One region of the Microbacterium endophyticum genome, then DNA from elsewhere that is predicted to be linked to it. Evidence: riboswitches for the same ligand, from Rfam matches in the RefSeq annotation. Region 1 holds a riboswitch; the other holds the start of a gene.
The links. A riboswitch is a leader RNA that binds a small molecule or an ion and turns the genes downstream of it on or off. The one in region 1 is predicted to bind thiamine pyrophosphate.
Positions count from the first base shown of each region.

Region 1 (7,764 bases):
CGCAGATCTCGTTGAATTCTTCGAAGCCGAAGACATCGCATACAACCTGCAGGGCTACGACAACGTCTACCCGAGCGCGGGCCTGCTCGAGCGCATCGTGCCGATGTTCGCTCGCGAAGGCATGATTTCTCCGGATGCCGCCGCGTCGGCCGACGTGGAACGGCTGCGAAAGCGGATGACGTATCGCGGCCCCGCACCAGCGGGCAGCGTCGCAAAAGCCACTTTCTTCGGCACCCATCAGAGCACGTTCGCCCGTGTGCGCGATGGCCTCGGTGACCGGTTCCACGTGATCACCGGCACGATCCCGTATCTCGGCGAAGCCGGTGGCGAAATCAGCCTCGCAGGCGTCAACAAAGGGGCAGCTATCGCCGAACTCGTTGCACACCTCGGGCGCTCGATCGATGACACGATCGGAATCGGTGACAGCTACAACGACCTCGAGATGCTTCAGATCTGCGGTGTCGGTATTGCGATGGGAAACGCCGACGACACCGTCAAGTCGCACGCGAACGAGGTGACAACGAGCGTGGCAGAAGACGGCGTCTGGAATGCCTTCCAACGACACGGACTCATCTAGAGCCGCCGAGCTTCACAGTTCGCTGTGCGCGTCACAGAAAGCTATGCCCGTCACAGAAAGATGTCGGGGAACAGCTCCTCGTCGGGAGTGCCGGGAACAGCCGCATATCCCGAGAAGTCAGTAACCCCGGATGCCTCCAGCACATCTTCGACGATCAGTGTCTGCCCGGTGTACTGACGCGCGGGCTGGATGAGCACCTGATACGCGGCGTCGGCATAGATCTCCGGCGTGCGGCTCGCCTGCATCATGCGGTCGCCACCCAGCGAGAACTGCACAGCCGCCGTTGCAATTGTCGTTCGCGGCCACAGCGTGTTTGCGGCGATGCCGTCTGCTGCAAACTCGGCCCCGATCCCGAGCGTTGCCATCGTCATGCCGTATTTCGCAAGCGTGTACCCGGTGTGGGAACCGAGCCACCGCGGCGTGATGTTGAGCGGCGGTGAGAGCGACAGAATGTGGGGGTTCGGGGCATCCTTCAACATCGGAATCGCCGCCCGCGAGAGCAGAAACGTGCCACGAACGTTGACGTCTTGCATGAGGTCGTACTTTTTCGGCGAGAGCTCGAGGGTGCGAGAGAGATCGATCGCGCTCGCATTGTTGATCACGGCGTCGATACGACCGAATTCGCCCTGCGTCTTCATGACGGCCTCGGTGATGTCATCTTCGTTCCGCACGTCACCGACGAGCGGAAGTGCACGCCCGCCCGCCTCCTCGATGAGCGCCGCAGCAGTGTGCACGGTGCCTTCGAGCTTCGGGTGGGGCGTATCGGTCTTGGCGAGAATCGCAATGTTTGCGCCGTCGCGGGCGGCCCGCAGCGCAATGGCGAGCCCGATGCCGCGGCTGCCGCCCGACATCAAAATGGTGTGGCCGGCGAGCGGCTTGTCATAGGTCATAGCGTCTTCTCTCGTCTCAGCGGGCTGAAGCTTTAGCGAAGGCGGCAACACGTGCCTTCGCCTGGTCGGTGTCGAAGGCAGCGCCGATCGTGGCAGCCTCATCGGAAAGGTTTACCTCGAAGTCGCGGCCGGCGCCCGAGCGGACGAGTCGCTTGGCCTGCCCGTACGCGCCCGTCGCACCAGCCAGCCAGAACGCGGCGATCTCTTCAGCCCGCGCCGCCGGGTCGGGGGCGACTTCTGCAATGAGCCCCCACTCGAGCGCTTCGGCGGCGGTGAGCGTGCGGTCTTGCAGGAGCAACTGCAGCGCCCGACGCTCGCCGATCGCCGCCGGCAGCAACGTAGAAACGCCGAGATCGGGAGTCAGGCCGATGTTGGCGTAACGGCTCACAAACCTGGCGTTCTCAGCGGCCACGATGTAATCGGCCGAGAGCATCAGGCCGAGTCCGCCGCCCGCAACGGCACCCTGAACGACAGCGACCATCGGGATATGTGACTCGACGAAAGCGCGAATGCCGTCGTGGATGACGTGCGCGGCATCCGTCACGGCATCACCGGCTGCCCCAGAGGTCGACATTGCGATCACATCGCCGCCGGCGCAAAAAGCGGGGCCAGCGGCATCGAGCACGATGGCACCCACCGACTCATCGGTTGTGACGGCTCGAGCAACATCGCGCCAGCGCGCACCCATATCGAAGTCCATCGCGTTCAGCCGGTCGGGACGATTGAACGTCACACGAGCAAGCCCCTCGGTCACCGAGACGAGAATCGAATCGCTCACGAGTTCTCCTTCGAACATCGTGCCCTCCGCAAATGAAGTGGCATCGGGTTTCAGCCTATGCGGAACCCGGACCCACTCGCGAGCGCGAGCTTCATCCGCTCGAGACATCCGCCGCGTGTGGTGCCGGCATCCGCGCCGCGGCATCTGCCCCGCCTGAACCCCGCTGCCTGCACTAACTCAGGCAGAATCAGCAGATTTCGCACATCGCGACGACTCAGCCCCGTGTTCTGCCTGAGTTAGTGCAGGGGGAGCAGGGTAGCGGCGGCGGGCGGCGGCGGGCGAGCAGGTCAGAGAGCTACGTCAGCTGAGGCCGAGGATGAAGTTCCAGGTGCCCGCGGCGACCGCCGCAGCAACGGATGCCGCAGCCACACCGGCAGCGATCAGCACGAGGCCGAGATCCGCGGGGTGGAGGCGCGACGGCCGCGCCCAGGTGCGTTGGGCGTGGGCGCCGAAGCCGCGAGCTTCCATTGCTGTCGCAAGCTTTGTGCCTCGCCGAATGGCCAAGACAAACAGGGCAAATGACTGCCCCATGAACCTCCGAATGCGGCCGGTGTCGGCGACGCCTCGCGCCCGTCGCGAGAGCGAAAGCTCCCGCCAGTCCTCGATCAACAGCCCCACTAGGCGCAGGCCCGCGAGTGCTCCGAGCACGAAACGCGCGGGCAGTCTCAGTATCTGGGCGAGAGCGTCGGCGAGATCGGTCGGGTCGGTTGTCATGAACAGCACGATGCTCGGCACAGCAATCGCGAGAACGCGCAAGACAATCGCCAGCGCCAGCGAGATCGATCCTTCGCTGATGCGCAGCAGGCCGAATTCGACGTAGATCTGACCGTCGGGCCGACCATAAAGCACCGTCGCGGCACCCGCGATCACCGCACCGAGCGCAATGGGCCAGGTCCTCAGCCACAGCGCGCGAGCGGGTATACGGCACAGCGGAAGAAGCAAGAGCGTCGCCACGAGACTCACCCCTGCCGACACGGCATCGATCGACAGCAGCAGCGTCAAGGAAATCACCATGGCGGCGGCAAGTTTGGCGATCGGGTTTCGCCGCGAAAGTGGACTCGCCGACAGATCGAGTTCGAGCAGACTCATGCCGCCGCTCCCACGAGGGGGTATTCGGCGTCGGCAATCGCGTCGACGAGCATCCGATCGTGCGTCACCATCACGACGGCGGTTCCCTCGTGACGGACGTCATCGATGAGCCCCGCGAGCTCTCGCCACGTGCGCGCATCCTGGCCGTACGTGGGTTCGTCGAGCACCAGCATCCGCGGTCGGGTCGCAAGCGTCGCTGCGACCGTGAGCCTTCGTTTTTCGCCGCCCGAGAGCGTATATGGGTTTACCGCAGCGAGGTGGGTCAGACGCAGCCGGTCGAGCAGGTCGTCTACCCGGGTAGTGATTTCGGTGGCATCCAGCCCGAGCGCTCGCGGACCAACTTCGAGCTCAGCCCGCACCCGAGTCGTCAGAAGTTGATGCTCGGGGCTCTGAAACACAGTGCCGATTCGGGTGAGCAAGTCACGCGCACTCCATCGCAGCGGGTCGGCACCGCGACCCGCGCGAAGCGGCTCGTCGGCAAGAACCCGACCGGATGCCGCGGGCAACAGCCCCGCGAGAGTAAGCGCGAGTGTCGATTTTCCGGCGCCATTGTCGCCGGTGATGGCAAGCACCCGACCCGCTGTCACACTGAGATCAATTCCGGATGCCACGACCTCGGCCGACCGCGCGCCGAACGCGCGTCGCCCCACCGCGAGGCTCTCTCCGCGAAGCAGCACCTCGGATGACGCCGAGCATCCACCTTTTCGCTCAAATCCGACGTGCGCACCGGGCAGCCACACGCCGGCCGCGGCCAGCTCCGCCGCTTGCTCACGAAACACCGCCTCGGGGCTGCCGTCGGCGAGCACGCCGCCGCCCGCGGCGAGCACGATCACGCGATCAACGGCGTCAGCCCACAGCTCGACTCGATGCTCAACGACAACGAGAGTTGCCCCCGTGCGGTCTGCGGCCGACAGCACCGCATCGCGCACAGCGACAGCTCCCGGCGGGTCAAGGTTCGCCGTCGGCTCGTCAAGCAGCAGCAGTCCCGGGCGCATCGCGAGAATGCCCGCCAGTGCGAGGCGCTGTTTTTGCCCGCCGGATAGGTGCGAGGTCGAGTGATCGAGCGGCACGCTGAGCCCCACAGCGTCGAGCGACTCCTCGACTCGCGGCCAAATCTCGCCCGCTGGCACACCGAGGTTTTCGCACGCGAACGCCACGTCGTCGCCCACACGAGCAAGAATGACCTGAGCATCCGGGTCTTGCAGCACGAGGCCGGCGCGTCCCCGCACTCGTGCTGGCTGCTCGCCGTCGACGAGAAGGTCACCTGTGGCCTCACCGTCTTCAGCGTCGCCGAGTACGCCGGCAAGTCCTCGCAGGAGCGTACTTTTGCCGGCCCCACTGGCCCCGAGCAGCAGGATGCGCTGCCCGGGAACCAGATCGAGATCGAGATCTTGCACCGCCCACCGGCGGCGGCCAGCGTGTCGCCACCCCCACCCGCGGGCGACGACCCGCGCGCCACTCACGCCGCGTCGACTGGTTCCGGCTCGCGCGAGCGCGCTTCGCGCCCCGAAGCGAACCGGTCAAGCGCGCCCGTTGCGGCGAGCGCCCGGGCGATGACCCACGACAACAGACCGGCGATCAGGATGCCAGACACAACCGCCGACACGAAGTACACGGCGCGCGCTTCGAACGCGAGTGCTGCAACCGACGAGAAGCTCGTGTCCATGAGCGCGACGGCAATTCCTGCGAGCGCACCGGAGGTGAGTGCTCCGAGCAGCCGCCAGTTGGCATAGAGGAACAGTGCGAATCCGAGCTCGGCCGCGAGGCCCTGCACGACGCCCCACACGAGCGTCAGAAAAGCCCACTGAGTGCCGAGTGCCATAGAAACAACCGCCGCGACAACTTCGGCGTAGAAAGCTGCGCCGGGCTTTCGAATGATGAGGCCGCCAAGAACACCGGCAAAGAGCCAACCACCGGCAAGCAGACCCGAGAGTCCCGGCGTAAACGCCAGCGCGGTGTCGAGCGCCGGCCAGGCGAGGCCCCACAACCAGAAGATGACGCCCGCCGCGACACCGATCACGCTGGCGACGACGATATCGACGACTCTCCAGCTGAAGCGGTTCGAGGTGGATGAAGACGTGGACGTGTGCATCGTTACTCCCTTCCTGCGCCGGCATGACCCGGATCAGGTTCGACGGTCGAAGCGTTTTCGCTTCCTCTCAGCCCGGCACACCGGACTCCCGTGGTTTCAAGGCGAGTATAACCATGTGCTCGCGCTAACGTGGTTTCGTGCCTGACGCCGACGATTCTCCGCCGACGCGACGAGCGATCCGTGAAAAAGAAGAAGTTTCAGCCACTGAAGCTTCGGCTGCGCCCAAACCGCGGCGCGCACTCACATGGGTCGAAGCGTCGCAGCTAGCTGCGGCATCCGGACCGCCGGCGACTCTCGAGGCAGCACCACCGGGCTATTCTCCGGTGCCACCAGCGCTCCTTTCGCGCCCGCCTCGACGATCCCCGTTTCGCCCCGGCGTCATCTTTCCGATCTTCATCGTGCTCGCTCTGATCGCGACGTATGCGGGCACGACCCTGCTTTGGCCGTTGACCGCCATCGAGCCGCAAGCGACCAGCACCACTCTGCAGCCGGTCTCAGCAGAAGTTGCTTCGCCGACCTGGCCGGAAACCGGGGCCGCCGCTGTCTCGGTCTCAGGCATCGACGGCACGTTGGCGTCGACCGACAACACAACGTCGATCGCAAGTATCACCAAGCTGGTGACGGCCCTTCTGATACTCGACAAGGCACCACTGAGTCTCGGTGAGCAGGGACCGGATTTCGCTTTCACCTCCAACGACGCCAGCACCTACTGGTCGTACCTGGCGAATGGTGAATCGGCCCTCGACGTGCCCGTCGGCGGCACACTCACCGAGTATCAAATGCTGCAGGGAATGCTCATCGGCTCGGCCAACAATTACGCCGATCGACTCGTCGCAACCTATTGGCCAACGGATGCCGTATACGCCAAGGCCGCGAATTCCTGGCTAGACCTGCACGGGATTTCAGGCATCACGATTGTGGGCCCCTCGGGTATTGATTCGGGCAATACCGCAAGCCCGGGAGCCCTAATCCCCTTGGCGACTCGTGCTCTCGCCGACCCGGTGATCGCCGAAATCGTGCGCACAGTTTCGGTGGACCTGCCCGGCGCCGGACTCGTCACAAATACCAACGAGCTTCTGGCAGACCCCGGCGTCATCGGGCTGAAGACGGGAACCCTTGAGGGCTACAACCTGCTGGCGGCAAAAGAGATCACCGTCGACGACATCACGGTTCGGTTGTATGCCGCGACCCTCGATCAGCCCGACAGCGACACCCGCAGCGCGGTCACGCGCGGACTGTTTGATCAACTCGAGAGTGAACTGCAGCCCGCTCCGTCGATCACCGCTGGCACCGTTGCGGGTCACGTCGACACGGTGTGGGGCGAGAGTGTCGACCTCCTCACCGACGCTGATGCGACGGTGGTGCTGTGGAACGGCGGCACTGCTGAGACGGCTACGAGCCTCGACCTCGCCGACAACCGCGACGCGGGCGACGAAGTCGGCACTGTCACAGTGACGGGGCCTCTCAATTCGGCTGTCGTGAACGTGGAACTCGCTGACGACATCGAAGGTCCAACCCCGCTGTGGCGTCTTACCCACCCGCTTGAGCTGTTCGGGCTGAGATAACCGAGCGCGTCACGCCTTGAACTGCGCAGAGCCCAAAACTCGTTCCACGGTGATCTCCAAAACGACGCGTTCCGGATTCTCTCGCGGTTGCCGATAGCGCTCGGCGTAAAGGGAAACCGCCAACGCGACCTCGTCGCGGTCATCGAGCACTCGAGCGGGACCTTCGAAGCTGATCCATCGCCCACCGTCGACAGTGTTGACGCTCGCACGCCCCGACCGCTCCGCATTCAAGAACTTCTGCGAGCCGCGGGATCCGATAACCCGCACGATGCCATCTCGGTACGTGACTCCTACCGGAACCGAGTGGATTCGGTTACCTCGCCCCAGCGTCGAAAGCGTAGCGAGGTGATATTCGGCGAGAAACTCGCGGGCAGCATCAGTGATCACGAGTCAAGCCTCCCAGGTTCTTCGGCTTAGACGTACGTCACTGTCTGATCGAGCCGGGTCCGCACATCGAACACCTCGTTGCCACCGATGTCGCGAGCACCGCTCACACCACGCCTCAGCACCGTACTGAGGGCGCTTCGAGCGACAACGACAACCGGCATCCCACGGATCTTTCCAAGCTCTGTGATTGCCTGTGCCACATCTTCATCGGGCAACACGACAATCGCGCCGCTGAACCGAACCCGGGCCGCGCGCGCAACGACGCGCATGCGGCCGAGGAGCTCGGTAATTGGAGCACCAGGAATATGGGGCCCCGTGATTTCGCCGCGGCGAAATCCCACCGGGCCGCCGAAGTCTTCAGATAACACTCCGTAGAGTCCGCTCGG
Region 1 covers NZ_CP049255.1:1,743,443-1,751,206, reverse strand. Annotated here, with positions in the region: gene G6N83_RS08170 (Cof-type HAD-IIB family hydrolase) at 1-577, shown strand, start outside; gene G6N83_RS08165 (SDR family oxidoreductase) at 628-1,467, opposite strand; gene G6N83_RS08160 (enoyl-CoA hydratase/isomerase family protein) at 1,484-2,245, opposite strand; gene G6N83_RS08155 (energy-coupling factor transporter transmembrane component T family protein) at 2,546-3,334, opposite strand; gene G6N83_RS08150 (ABC transporter ATP-binding protein) at 3,331-4,797, opposite strand; gene G6N83_RS08145 (ECF transporter S component) at 4,794-5,426, opposite strand; TPP riboswitch at 5,420-5,528, opposite strand; gene G6N83_RS08140 (D-alanyl-D-alanine carboxypeptidase family protein) at 5,564-6,991, shown strand; gene G6N83_RS08135 (TIGR03618 family F420-dependent PPOX class oxidoreductase) at 7,001-7,378, opposite strand; gene G6N83_RS08130 (J domain-containing protein) at 7,405-7,764, opposite strand, start outside.

Region 2 (7,764 bases), 1.4 Mb from region 1:
GGCAAGCGACGAAGACGTCAGCTGGCTGCACCCGGGCGAAGACGTGCTGGCCGTTGCGCGCCAGTGGGCCGCCGATGGCCCGTCTCTTGTTGTGATCACGCTCGGTTCAGAAGGCGCGCTCGCTGTTCTTCGCGGCGAAGTGCTGCGGATTCCTGGTGTGCCCGTCACCGTCGTAGACACCGTCGGTGCGGGTGACACGTTTATGGGCGCACTCATCGATGGGTTGCTCACGGCCGGTGTCTACGGCCCGCTTGTGCAGCGCGCGCTCGCAGAACTAGGTACGGATGACGTCGATTCGATACTTCGACGGAGCGCCGCTGCCGCGGCCGTCACGGTCTCTCGGCCCGGAGCCGACCCACCGCGCCGCGCGGAACTCGACGGATAGCTGCGCTCTCTATTGAGATGAGGCTCCCGGGTACTAGATCGGTGTGGCCGTTCAATCCGAAGATCACGACGACACCGTCACACCCATATCTCGTACGGCGCCGCGAAGAACGCGAGTTCATGCGCTGCAGACGCACGAAAGGCCTCCCGCATCCGGGCTCGAGTCGTCTCGTCGGCATGCGCCGCGGCTCCTGCCACGATCATCATTGCCCTCTCGGTCGCCGCCGCAAATGCATCGTCAGCGTAGGTATCGAGCCAGGTGCGATACCGATGCTCCGCGTGAGAATGCGGATGCAGTCGTGTCCCCACATCTTGATAGAGCCAAAAGCACGGCAGCAACGCTGCGATCAACACCGCGTAGTCACCGCGAGCCGATGTCGCGAGCAGGTGGTTGAGGTATCCGCTCGTCACGGCGCTCGGGTACGTCTCCCCCAGCGCGTCGGCGGGTATCCAGCTCTCGTGCAACTGCATCTCGGTGGCAACCGCACCGTGGGCGCTCGCCGCCCAAAATGCCTGCTCGTCGCCCGTGGGAGCAAGCCTGCTGGCCTCGGCGAGCGCTCGAGAGTAATCACGCAGATAGAGGGCGTCTTGCTTTAGGTACCAAACGAATGCGTCTTGATCGAGAGTGCCGTCGCCGAGCGCTCTCACGAACGGCACGTCGTCGATGCTCTCGCGCAGGTCGCGAATGTACTCCCACCAGTCGGTGATCACTTCGCCGGGCGTCGGTCGCGTCACGATGCCACCGCGCTCCCACAGCCCCGCGAAGTGGCTCACGGGGCCATTGCCTGAACCGACCTCAAGTGAAGAACCATGACGGATGCTCTCGCCCAGCCACCGCTTCGACTCCCCCGTCGCACTCGCCCAATCACCGGTCGCGGCGTACCGGGTCGCAATCGCCGACGAGAGCGAGCACCCCGTGCCGTGCGTGTTGGTCGTCTCGATGCGCTCACCGGGAAACTCGATGACGTGGCCGCGGGCGTCGATGAGTGCGTCAGGGAGCTCCTCCCCTCCGAGATGACCGCCCTTGGCGAGTACACGCACTCCGAGTCGCGCAGCAACGCGCTTTGCCTGGCCAATGACCGCGTTCCAATCGCACGCGGTCGGCTCTTCTGCGAGTATCGCAAGCTCCGGAATGTTGGGGGTTACCAGGTCGACACGAGACGCAAGGTCGCGGAGCGCCTGCTCAGCGTCGCGGTCAAGCAGGCGATCACCGCTCGTTGCCACCATCACCGGGTCGAGCACAATGACCGGCGGTCGCACGCGATCAAGCCAGGCTTTGACTGTCGCGATCACCTCGGTATTGGCGAGCATCCCGATTTTTACCGAATCGATCACGACATCGTCCGAAACCGCGTCGAGCTGCTCCGCAAGAAACTGGGTCGGCGGCACGTGCACCGAGCGCACCCCCTGCGTATTTTGAGCAACGAGAGCCGTCACAACGGCCATACCGTAGCCACCGTTGGCTGCGATGCTCTTGAGATCGGCTTGAATGCCCGCGCCGCCGGTTGGGTCGGTACCTGCGATGCTCAGCACCCGCGGCACGCCACTCATGCCGCCGACTCCCAGGCTTGGCGGAGCTCCAACGCTGCAACTCCCGGGTCGGGCGCAGCGCACACTGCCGACACAACCGCAGCGCCGGCGGCGCCCGCTCGGCGCAATCCGGCCAGGTCGTGGCGCGTGACCCCGCCGATTGCGACCGCGGGCAACGCGCTCGCCGCCACGAGCTGAGCGAATCGCACTATCCCCAGCGAGGGTGGCGCGTCTTTCTTCGTCGCGGTGGCATGCAGCGCACCAATACCGACGTAGTTCACGTTTCCCGCACCGGATGCCGCAGCCCGCAGCTGTTCTTCGGTCGATGCGCTAAGCCCCAGCACCGCGTCGGGCCCAATCATTTCGCGGACGGCAGCTACCGGCAGATCAGACTGCCCCACGTGCACGCCCGCAACCCGGGCACCCGCAGCGCGAGCAGCGAGATACACGTCAATTCGGTCGTTGACGAGAAGCGATACGTGCGGCGGAAGAGTCTCGGAGATACGCAGCACCGTCTCAAGAAACCGCCGGGGCGAGGCATCCTTTTCTCGCACTTGCACCGTCGTCACACCGTGTCGTGCCGCCGTGTGCATCAACTCGATGAGGTCGTGACCGGCATCCGTCGCGATCTTGGCATCTGTCACGAGATAGAGCGAGAGATCGATGTTCACGCGATCGCCGCCATCCGACGGATGTCATCTGCATCGACTGCGGCGAGCGCGTCGAGAAAGTTCGCCGCGAAACTGCCAGGCCCAACGGAGCGTGATGCTGCCAGTTCCGCCGCGACGGTATAAACCGTGGCGGCGGCAACGGTCGTTGCGAGCCTGTCGTCATCAACTGCGGCGAATGCGGCCATGACCGCTCCCAGCGCACAGCCGCCACCGGTGACCTTTGTGAGCAGTGCGTCTCCGTTCGCGATGCGGATGGTATCCCGACCATCGGTCACAACGTCGACCGGCCCCGAAATGGCAACAACGCGCCCGGTCTTCGCGGCGAGCGCTCGCGCGACAGGTTCTGCCTCATCAACCCCGTCAGATGCATCAACTCCGCGCCCACCGGAGCCCGAACCCATTGCCGCGATGATCTCTGACGCATTTCCGCGCACGATGCTCGGGCGAAGATCCCTCAGCGTGTACCCGAGTGGAGTCCGCACCGGCAGCGAACCGACTGCAACCGGGTCGAGCACCCAGGGCGTCTTGGCATCGTTCGCCGCGGCAACGGCTTCAAGCATCGCTTCTCGCGACTCGGCTGCGGGCGTGCCGAGGTTGACGAGAAGTCCCGATGCGACCCTCGCAAACGGCCCCGCTTCGTCAGGGATGTCGACCATCGCAGCGGATGCCCCGAGAGCGAGCAAAGCGTTGGCGGTGAAGTTCACCACCACGCTATTGGTGATGCACTGCACGAGCGGTGCATGATCCCGCACCTCGTCGAGTGCTGAACAGGTGAAATCGGTCAGGTTTTTTGGCGTGCGCAGCATGCGCGACATCCCTTCGCTAGTACGAACTAGATCAGGTTCAACGGGTGTCATCTCAGCCCCGCAGGGCACCCCGTGTCACTTGTGTGTACTCCAGACCATACCGATGAAAGCGGATGCTTCGCACGCGGAGCGCAGTTGGTGCCGCGACACAGGATTCGTCGCTTCGAGCCATGGTCACATAATCTATTGAGAACGCTTCTCAATTAGATGGTGAGTTCATGTCGCACGAACCCAAGACTCTTGACGCACTCGTGGTCGGTGCGGGCCCCGCAGGCATCGGCACCGCCCTGGCTCTCGCCGCAGTCGAAAACCTCACGTTCGGCGTGCTGGAGCGGGGCCAAATCGGACAGACCTTTCTCGACTGGCCAACTGAACAGACCTTCCTTACGCCGTCTTTCACCGGCAATGGGTTCGGGGCAACGGATCTCAATGCCGTTCACCCCGAAACATCTCCAGCCTTCAGCCTGGGCGTGGAATATCCAACTGGCGCACAGTACGCGAAGTACCTGCGCAGCGTCGCAGCGCACTTTCGCGTCCCGATTCTCTCTGACGTCGAAGTCACCGCGGTCACCCCCGCGAGCACGACTTCGAGGTGCAGCACGCGGGCGGCACCACACTCGCTCGCTCGCTCGTGTGGGCGGGCGGAGAATTCGGCCAGCCACTGCAACCACGTCTCTCCGGCAGCAGTTTCGCCGATGGAGCACGCGAGCCTGCGGCATGGGAGCCGCGCGACGGTCGAGTGCTCGTAATCGGAGGTTACGAGTCAGGCATAGATATCGCGTGTCACCACGTAGAACGCGGAGCTCATGTCACAGTCGTCGACGCTTCCACGCCCTGGGACGCCGGCACCGGTTCGGACCCATCCTTTCGCCTCGCGCCTCGCTCCCGTACGCGCTTAAGCGCAGCAGGGAGTACCGGACGGCTCACCCTCGTTGACGCACACGCCGCTGCTATCAAGAAAGACGGCACGAAATGGGTGGTTCGCTTGGATAGCGGAGCATCGGTTCGCACCGATTCGCGCCCGATCGCCGCGACCGGCTACGGCCCCGGTCTCGGTCCCGTCGAGGGTCTATTCTCACTGCGCCCCGACGGGTGGCCCGAACTCGACGAGGATGACCAGTCCACGCTCACACCCGGGCTCTTCCTGTCAGGCCCCGCAATCCGGCATGGCGGATTGAAGTTCTGTTTCGTCTACAAGTTCCGTCAGCGCTTCGCGCACATTGCGAGAGTCATCGGAGAACGGGCGGAGAAAGACACCGGTGCGCTAGAGGCGTGGCGTGCTGCCGGCATGCTCACCGATGATCTCTCCTGCTGCGGTGTGGAGTGCGCGTGCTAGAGCAAATCCCCCGAGGCGGACTCGCTACGGCGCTGTTTCTCGCTGCGATTGTCGGCGGAAGCCTCCTCGGGTCTTTCGCGCCCGGCACAGCAGGCCTGGTCGCCGAATTCACAGACCCGCTGATCCTGGTCTTGGTCGGCGCTCTATTTTTCACGCTGCGCCTGGACGGGCTTTCCGCTTTGCGCCGCGCCCCGCAGACAATGCTGCTTGCGATCGGTATGAATTTTCTCGTCATCCCGTTCGTCGCTTTCACGCTTACTGCGCTCTTGCCCGACGATGCACTCCGCCTGGGAGTGTTGATTTACTGCCTCGCGCCCTGCACCGATTGGTTCCTTGGCTTCACACGCCTCGCTGGCGGAGACACCACCACGGGAGCAGCGCTCATTCCTCTGCAGATGGTTCTGCAACTGGCCTTATATCCCCTCTGGCTTGCCCTGTTCGCCGGCCAGCACGTGGAGTCGACGATGGGCGAAACAGCCACGACATTGCTGACGTGGTTCGTCCTGCCCGCGGCGATCGGCGTCGCCGCGCGCATCGCGCTGCACCTCATCGCTCCTGCCGAGCGACGGGAACAAATTCTGGCAACGACAGATCGGAGCATGCCGTTGGTCATTGCTGCGGTGATCCTCGTGATTTTCGCCGGCAATGTCGGAACGATCCTCGCCGCCCCAGCACGGTTCGCCGGGGTATTGGTTGTGGTCTTCCTGTTTTTTGTAGCCATCTTCGTGATCGGCGAGGGCGTGGCTCGATTGTTCCGGCTCCGCTACGCCGAGCACGCGCTGCTCACGATGACAACGTCTGCGCGGAACGCCCCGCTGATGCTCGCGCTCACGACGATCGCTCTGCCTGACCAGCCGGTGGTGCACGCGGCGATCATTCTGGGAATGCTGATCGAATTCCCCCATCTGACGGTCATCACCCAGCTACTGCAACGCGCTCGCCGCCATCCACGAGCAGCGGTTAGCATTCAAGGATGACATCACCCGATCCGATCGAAGACATTCCCGTCGAGGGAGACGTCATCCGCCTCGGACAGTTCCTGAAGCTCTCGGGCCTGCTCGACTCTGGCGGCAATGCCAAAGAGGTCATCATCGACGGGTACGTCACTGTGAACGGCGAGGTAGACCGTCGCCGCGGGCGCAAGCTACACGGGGGCGACCTCGTCACATTCGAAGACCGCACGGTGCGCGTTCGGTTCTGAGGCGGCCTAGCTCCCTGCGCTACTCATTCTGTGACCTTCTCGAGGTCTAACGCGAAGGCTCCACTGTCTTCACCTGACTCAAGATAGGTGGCCTGAATGGATGTCGAAGACACAACTTTTCCGATGATGTACCCATCGAAATCTGTGGCGTGAAACTCTGTCGAATCAACGATGTTTCCGGCAAACGGTTCGGGGTCGCTCCACTCGCCATCCACCTCACGCCAGGCCTTCTCGCCCGAAAAAGTTGTTCCGGTCGATTGGTCGATGATGAGACGCACCTCACGGTCTTGATACTCGCCGCTTTCATAACCGACGTTCGACCCGACCCAGGTGCCCTCGATACCTCGCTCTTCCAACGAGTTGGACAGCGAAGCGGCGCACCCCGCCAACGACAAGACCAGGGCGGATGCTGCAAGGGAAGCAACAATGATTCTCACGGCCTGAACGTAGCAACCTAGCCCAACTACGTCTATGCCCCGAGGGATGCCATCGTCGAAGCAGCCGGGTAGGCAGGGCGACTACTCTCAAGGGGATGCCGCTTTCCTACCCTTCCACCATCGCGGCCGGAGTGGAGCAGGAGATCGTCATCCGCAAGTCGCGGTTCATCGCCCGCATCGAGCCGGTCACATCGGTCGAGGAAGCCGAAGCCGTCATTGCCGCTGTGCGCAAACGGCATTGGGATGCGCGACACCACTGCACCGCCATGGTGCTGGGCCTCACCGCCGACCAGGCGCGATCCTCAGACGATGGCGAACCGTCGGGCACCGCGGGCATCCCGATGCTAGAAGTGCTGCGCCGCCGCGAGCTGACCGACCTCGTGGCCGTCGTCACACGCTACTTCGGAGGCGTCAAGCTCGGAGCGGGCGGACTCGTCCGCGCGTACTCGACCGCCGTGTCAGAAGCACTCGACGCGGCGTCACTCGTGCATCGCGTCGCACTCACACAGGTGCGCATCGAGGTTCCCCATGCCGACGCGGGGCGCATCGAGAACTTGCTTCGCAGCTGGGCGGGTCAAGCCGGCGCAACCTTGGGCGCGCCCAGCTACGCCGCGCACGCGACTCTCGATGTCTGGGCTCCGGCGAGCGCGCTGGCAGGACTACACGATGCGATTGCCGCCGCATCCGCGGGAGAGATCGCACCACAGCTCGGAGCGGAACGCATCGTCGACGTGCCCGCGAGCGACCGCTAGAGAGCGCCGAATACGGGGCCCGCGCGACTAGAGCCCGTGGCCGTGCGGTCGATCTGCGCCGCCCGGTGACATAGGTCGAATGCGATGCCGCCTGCATCGCTGAAACCTTGCGTGGCCAGGACACGCGGGACGACACGGTTGAGCCCTAGCCCCGGCTCCCGGAGGGTGGGATGATCACCGCATGGCCACCGCGACCAACACAGTTCCCACTGGCGCAGAGGTGAATGCGTTCTTGGCGCAAGTGACCCCTGCGAAACGCAAGGAGGACGGGCTGCGACTTGCGGAGATATTCCGAAAGGCCACCGGTGCGGATGCAGTGATGTGGGGGCCGTCGATCATCGGCTATGGCAGCTACCACTATGTCTCACCGGTCAATCCGCGCACGCACGGCGACTGGCCGAAGACGGGTTTCTCCCCACGCAAAGCAAGCCTGTCGATATACGGGTTGAAGGACCTGCCCGAGGGTGCGAAGTTGCTTCCCCAGCTCGGAACGTACGTTGAGGGCGCGGGTTGCGTCTACGTCAAAAAACTTGAGGACATTGACGAGGACGTACTACGCCGCCTCATTGAGATCGCGTGGTCGCGCGAGGACGACCCGCGCGACCGAAAATAGTCGTCTCGCTGTAAAAGGGTCTGATGCACGGATT
Region 2 covers NZ_CP049255.1:314,261-322,024, forward strand. Annotated here, with positions in the region: gene G6N83_RS01530 (carbohydrate kinase family protein) at 1-385, shown strand, start outside; gene G6N83_RS01535 (bifunctional hydroxymethylpyrimidine kinase/phosphomethylpyrimidine kinase) at 463-1,935, opposite strand; gene thiE (thiamine phosphate synthase) at 1,932-2,585, opposite strand; gene thiM (hydroxyethylthiazole kinase) at 2,582-3,391, opposite strand; TPP riboswitch at 3,383-3,474, opposite strand; partial or broken gene G6N83_RS01550 (NAD(P)/FAD-dependent oxidoreductase) at 3,610-4,727, shown strand; gene G6N83_RS01555 (arsenic resistance protein) at 4,721-5,704, shown strand; gene G6N83_RS01560 (RNA-binding S4 domain-containing protein) at 5,701-5,928, shown strand; gene G6N83_RS01565 (hypothetical protein) at 5,952-6,365, opposite strand; gene G6N83_RS01570 (YigZ family protein) at 6,461-7,117, shown strand; gene G6N83_RS01575 (DUF1801 domain-containing protein) at 7,299-7,730, shown strand.
Region 2: another riboswitch for thiamine pyrophosphate. It lies ahead of thiM (hydroxyethylthiazole kinase); the one in region 1 lies ahead of G6N83_RS08145 (ECF transporter S component).